Regions from separate parts of the Virgibacillus ainsalahensis genome, predicted to be linked through region 2. Evidence: a T-box and tRNA genes for the amino acid it is inferred to sense, from the RefSeq annotation. Region 2 holds a T-box; the other holds one or more tRNA genes.
What was found. The T-box of region 2 lies ahead of ileS (isoleucine--tRNA ligase). A T-box ahead of a tRNA ligase gene usually reads a tRNA of that ligase, here a tRNA-Ile.
Positions count from the first base shown of each region.

Region 1 (3,423 bases), 1.9 Mb from region 2:
CTACCATTGTTCAAAGAACAATCCGCAGCTTCGGTGATACGTTTAGCCCCGGTACATTTTCGGCGCAGAGTCACTCGACCAGTGAGCTATTACGCACTCTTTAAATGATGGCTGCTTCTAAGCCAACATCCTGGTTGTCTGGGCAACTCCACATCCTTTTCCACTTAACGTATACTTTGGGACCTTAGCTGGCGGTCTGGGCTGTTTCCCTCTCGACTATGAACCTTATCACCCATAGTCTGACTCCCAAGGTAAAGTAGCTGGCATTCGGAGTTTGACTGAATTCGGTAACCCGGTGAGGGCCCCTCGTCCAATCAGTGCTCTACCTCCAGTACTCTATCTCCTTGAGGCTAGCCCTAAAGCTATTTCGGAGAGAACCAGCTATCTCCGTGTTCGATTGGCATTTCACCCCTACCCACACCTCATCCCCGCATTTTTCAACATACGTGGGTTCGGGCCTCCAGTCAGTGTTACCTGACCTTCACCCTGGACATGGGTAGATCACACGGTTTCGGGTCTACGACCGCATACTGCATTCGCCCTGTTCAGACTCGCTTTCGCTGCGGCTCCGTGTCTTCCACTTAACCTTGCATACGATCGTAACTCGCCGGTCCATTCTACAAAAGGTACGCCGTCACCCATTAACGGGCTTCGACTACTTGTAAGCGCACGGTTTCAGGTTCTCTTTCACTCCCCTCCCGGGGTGCTTTTCACCTTTCCCTCACGGTACTGGTTCACTATCGGTCACTAGGGAGTATTTAGCCTTGGGAGATGGTCCTCCCGGATTCCGACGGAATTCCTCGTGTTCCGCCGTACTCAGGATCCACTCCGGAGGAAATTCCCTTTCGACTACAGGGCTCTTACCCGCTATGGCTGATCGTTCCAGATCATTCGTCTAAGGAATTTCTTTGTAACTCCTGGTGGAGTGTCCTACAACCCCAGAAAGCAAGCTTTCTGGTTTGGGCTGATTCCGTTTCGCTCGCCGCTACTTGGGAAATCGCGTTTGCTTTCTCTTCCTCCGGGTACTGAGATGTTTCAGTTCCCCGGGTCTGCCTCCTGTGCCCTATGTATTCAGACACAAGTCCTGTTCCATTACGAACAGTGGGTTTCCCCATTCGGAAATTCTCGGATCGTAGTTTACTTACAACTCCCCGAGACATATCGGTGTTAGTCCCGTCCTTCATCGGCTCCTAGTGCCAAGGCATCCACCGTGCGCCCTTATTCACTTAACTAGCGTTACTGTGAATAAGCGTACGAATTTAAATTCGCCTTCGCTTTATTTCAAAAAAATTGATGTCGTTGTTACTCTTATTTAGTTTTCAAGGTACAAAAATGGAGCCTAGCGGGATCGAACCGCTGACCTCCTGCGTGCAAGGCAGGCGCTCTCCCAGCTGAGCTAAGGCCCCGTGTAATTTAAATAGATGGTGGGCCTGAGTGGACTCGAACCACCGACCTCACGCTTATCAGGCGTGCGCTCTAACCAGCTGAGCTACAGGCCCATCTATTATTATGTCATATTGTGTAAGAAAAATTAATCTCTCAAAACTGAACCAAACAACCGAGTATGTTTCCGTAATATATCCTTAGAAAGGAGGTGATCCAGCCGCACCTTCCGATACGGCTACCTTGTTACGACTTCACCCCAATCATTGGTCCCACCTTCGGCGGCTGGCTCCAAAAGGTTACCTCACCGACTTCGGGTGTTACCAACTCTCGTGGTGTGACGGGCGGTGTGTACAAGGCCCGGGAACGTATTCACCGCGGCATGCTGATCCGCGATTACTAGCGATTCCGGCTTCATGCAGGCGAGTTGCAGCCTGCAATCCGAACTGAGAATGGTTTTATGGGATTTGCTTGACCTTGCGGTTTCGCTGCCCTTTGTTCCATCCATTGTAGCACGTGTGTAGCCCAGGTCATAAGGGGCATGATGATTTGACGTCATCCCCACCTTCCTCCGGTTTGTCACCGGCAGTCAGATTAGAGTGCCCAACTAAATGCTGGCAACTAATCTCAAGGGTTGCGCTCGTTGCGGGACTTAACCCAACATCTCACGACACGAGCTGACGACAACCATGCACCACCTGTCACTCTGTCCCCGAAGGGAACTCGGTATCTCTACCGATAGCAGAGGATGTCAAGACCTGGTAAGGTTCTTCGCGTTGCTTCGAATTAAACCACATGCTCCACCGCTTGTGCGGGCCCCCGTCAATTCTTTTGAGTTTCAGCCTTGCGGCCGTACTCCCCAGGCGGAGTGCTTAATGCGTTAACTTCAGCACTAAGGGGCGGAAACCCCCTAACACCTAGCACTCATCGTTTACGGCGTGGACTACCAGGGTATCTAATCCTGTTCGCTCCCCACGCTTTCGCACCTCAGCGTCAGTTACAGACCAGAGAGTCGCCTTCGCCACTGGTGTTCCTCCACATCTCTACGCATTTCACCGCTACACGTGGAATTCCACTCTCCTCTTCTGTACTCAAGTCCTCCAGTTTCCAATGACCCTCCACGGTTAAGCCGTGGGCTTTCACATCAGACTTAAAAGACCGCCTGCGCGCGCTTTACGCCCAATAATTCCGGACAACGCTTGCCCCCTACGTATTACCGCGGCTGCTGGCACGTAGTTAGCCGGGGCTTTCTGGTTAGGTACCGTCAAGGTGCCGCCCTATTTGAACGGCACTTGTTCTTCCCTAATAACAGAGTTTTACGATCCGAAAACCTTCATCACTCACGCGGCGTTGCACCGTCAGACTTTCGTCCATTGCGGATGATTCCCTACTGCTGCCTCCCGTAGGAGTCTGGGCCGTGTCTCAGTCCCAGTGTGGCCGATCACCCTCTCAGGTCGGCTACGCATCGTCGCCTTGGTGAGCCATTATCTCACCAACTAGCTAATGCGCCGCGGGCCCATCTGTAAATGACAGCATAAATGCCGCCTTTCAACTTCCACTCATGAGAGTAAAAGTGTTATCCGGTATTAGCTCGCGTTTCCGCGAGTTATCCCAGTCTTACAGGTAGGTTGCCCACGTGTTACTCACCCGTCCGCCGCTCGTTCCACAAGCGCACACCCCGAAGGGTGATTGCTTGCTTCCCGCGCTCGACTTGCATGTATTAGGCACGCCGCCAGCGTTCGTCCTGAGCCAAGATCAAACTCTCCAAAAAAGTTTGAAATAAGATTAACACCAATCAATCTTATATACTTAGCTTTTCTCAGAAGCGTTAACTTCTGATTTGTTTTAAGAAAAACAGGTTATGTTCTTCTTGACATACTGGTTGTTTTGTTCAGTTTTCAAAGATCAATTTTGCTCTTGTCGTTTTTTGCGACAAGATATAATTTATCATGTCTCGACTTAGTTGTCAATAGGTTTTATTAAATGATTTTTTTCGCTTGAAATAAAAACCGTGTCGAAATGACAACAGAAATAAATATA
Region 1 is NZ_AP043943.1:3,346,753-3,350,175, forward strand. It holds rRNA gene ACZ427_RS16515 (23S ribosomal RNA) at 1-1,232, opposite strand, end outside; tRNA gene ACZ427_RS16520 (tRNA-Ala) at 1,334-1,406, opposite strand; tRNA gene ACZ427_RS16525 (tRNA-Ile) at 1,423-1,499, opposite strand; rRNA gene ACZ427_RS16530 (16S ribosomal RNA) at 1,588-3,154, opposite strand.
Region 1: it has a tRNA-Ile gene. The T-box ahead of ileS (isoleucine--tRNA ligase) is inferred to sense a tRNA for this amino acid. The anticodon was not compared.

Region 2 (3,423 bases):
TGATTTACTCATTTTTCGGCCGTTACCATCTAATGCAAAGCCGTGGCTAATAATATTTTCATATGGAGATTTCCCCGTAACTGCTACAGCAGTAGAAATAGATGAATTGAACCATCCACGGTATTGGTCACTGCCTTCTAAATAAACATCAGCCGGGCGTCTATGGCCTTCCCTGTTCAATAGTACCGCTTCATGGGATGAACCTGAATCAAACCACACATCCATAATATCTGTTTCTTTTGTGAACTTTCCATTCGGGCTATGTTCTGAAGTAAATCCTTCAGGCAACAAGTCTTTAGCTTCTCGCTCAAACCAAACATTCGATCCATGCTCTTCAAAAAGTTTAGACACATGTGCAATTGTTTCATCCGTAATAATTGGAGTATTATCTTCTCCATAAAACACTGGAATTGGAACGCCCCATGTACGCTGCCTGGAAATACACCAATCTTCACGATCACGTACCATGTTATGGAGCCTTGTTTCTCCCCATGCCGGGTACCATTTAATACGGTTGATTTCATTCAAAATATCCTGACGGAAATCTTTAATGGATGCAAACCATTGAGAAGTTGCACGGAAAATGGTTGGTTTCTTAGTACGCCAATCATGTGGATAGGAGTGGGTAATAAATGTAAGTTTGAGCAGAGCCCCTACTTCTTCTAATTTTTCCGTTATATTTTTGTTGGCTTTATCATAAAATAACCCTTCAAATCCTGGTGCTTCATTCGTAAATACACCCTTATCATCAACAGGGGAGAGCGGTTCTATACCGTATGACTTGGCTACAACAAAGTCATCTTCCCCGTGCCCGGGAGCCGTATGAACACATCCTGTACCCGCATCTGTTGTTACATGTGTACCTAGCATTACGAGTGAGTCACGATCATAAAACGGATGTCTCGTAACAATTTTATCTGCTTCCTGTCCTTTAAAAGATTTTACGGTTTGTGGGTTCTCCCATTCCAATTCCTCAGAAACGGATTCCAGTAATGCTTGAGCTACTACATATTTTTCTTGATTTACTTCAACTACCACATATTCCAAATCCGGATGGAGACTTATACCGAGGTTGGCTGGAATTGTCCATGGAGTTGTCGTCCATACAATGAACTTCTCTCCGCCCTCAAGTAAACCTTTTCCATCTGTTACCTCAAGTGTTACATAAATGGAAGGTGAACGTTTATCATGATATTCTATTTCCGCCTCTGCTAAAGCTGATTCAGATGATGGGGACCAATAAACTGGCTTTAATCCTTTATAAATGTATCCCTTTTTAGCCATTTCACCAAATACCTTAATCTGAGCAGCTTCATAGTCCTTTGTCAGCGTTATATATGGATTATCCCAATCTCCGCGGACTCCCAACTGTTTAAATTGAGTCCGTTGATTGTCAACTTGACCCATTGCATATTCTGCACACATTTGTCTGAATTCAGCAATGTTCATTTCTTTTCGTTTTATTTTTTTATTTTTTGTCAATGCCGTTTCAATCGGCAAACCATGTGTATCCCACCCTGGAACATATGGTGCATGGTAACCGGTCATTGATTTATGGCGTACAATGATATCTTTTAATATTTTATTTAAAGCATGACCAATATGCAAATCTCCATTCGCATAAGGTGGTCCATCGTGCAGAACAAATAGTGGTCTCCCCTTTGTTCTTTCCTGAACTTTTTCATATATCTTGGTCTCTTCCCAATGTTCCTGTCTTTTCGGCTCTTTATTCGGTAAATTACCACGCATTGGAAATTTTGTTTTTGGCATTAATAACGTATCTTTATAATCCATTTACGCTTCCTCCTAATATTTTCTTCCTTCATAATTTCAGACTAAGGCGTATACCTATGGCTTGGCGAGAGCCATTTTTTCTAAAAATAAAAAACGAGTCTCTAAATCCCAAAAGGGACGAGAAGACTCGCGGTACCACCCTTATAAATTTAAAATCAAATACTGTTTTAAATTCACTCGATATTCGTAACGGGAATTAACCGTCCATTACTACTAGTGTTTCAGGTATTCATAATGGATACTCAAGAGTGATATTCTAAAAGCTTTACTGTATCAGGCTTCCACCATCTCCTGACTCGCTATGCAGCAACGACTTCTATACTTGCTCTATCATTGTAATTGTATATTTAGTTAAACGTTGTTTGTATGAATTATATGTAATATTTCAAAGAACGTCAAGGTCTATGATTTACTTTCAATTAATTCAAGTTCGTCACCCAAGTCTTCATCAAATAATTCTTCCCAATCCTCTGTATTGATCATTTCCAACTGGGCCTCTACAAGCATCTTTAAACGTGTCCGGAATACCTTCGCCTGTTTTTTAAGTTCTTCAACATCCATGGAGATACGTCGTGACTTATTTAATGCTTCATTAATAATCCGGTCTGCATTTTTTTCTGCTTCTTTAATAATCAGTTTAGATTCCTTTGTTGCACTGCCCTTCACTTCTTCAGCTGTCTCCTGGGCAACCAAAATGGATTTATTCAATGTTTCTTCAATATTATTAAAATGTCCCAATCTTTCATTCAATTGTTCAACCTTTTCCTTCAAGTCTTTATTGTCTCTGATGGCTGTTTCATAATCTTTAATGACCTGATCCAAAAATTCATTTACTTCATCTTCATCATAACCACGAAAACTTCTGGTGAATTCTTTGTTATGAATATCCAATGGTGTTAATGGCACATTGGCCACCTCCTCAGGGAAATTATAATCTTTCCAGTCTTTCACATAAATTCGACACAAATCATCTATTTCCTGCAAGATTAATGCATTTTATTTTAAAACAGCTGTTGTTACTTTCCACTTATCTTTTTTCGTACGACCATTTATTTTAACAAGCTTGCTTCTTCCTTTTCCCCGCAGTGAAAGCAAATCACCTTCCTGAAGCAGGACTTTCCCGTTATCCATCACCTTAAAATTCACTTTCACCATTTGTTTTGTAATATAATTGGCAGCTTCTTTTCTGGAGATGTTGTAAATTTCTTTTACCAGGGCATCCAGACGCAATGATGAAACTGTCTTATCTGATTCAATCCAATGCATTTTATTCTCTATAAAAGAAGAAAAAGGCTTTTTCTCCAGTTTGATTTTAGCTTTCTTAATGGATGTTAGATTTGTCAAAACATATGGAGCTATTTCATCAGCTACGACGATTTGTATGATTCCTTCACCGATAAAAATATCTCCAAGTTTCTTCCGTTTGATACCCAAAGATAAGAATGCACCCATAACATCACGATGCTTTAAAGTTATAAATTTGTCTGCAAAATCTGCCTGAAGTAATGTAATTTGAAAACTGTCCGTTGTAATTTCTTCATAGAAAGGAGCAACTATGACCCGGCTTCGCTCAACGTGAGTTCCCCCACCGTTATTATATATTTTCAACTCATCATTTTGAGTTCCAAT
Region 2 is NZ_AP043943.1:1,437,099-1,440,521, reverse strand. It holds gene ileS (isoleucine--tRNA ligase) at 1-1,794, opposite strand, end outside; T-box leader at 1,905-2,137, opposite strand; gene ACZ427_RS06820 (DivIVA domain-containing protein) at 2,197-2,700, opposite strand; gene ACZ427_RS06815 (YlmH family RNA-binding protein) at 2,791-3,423, opposite strand, start outside.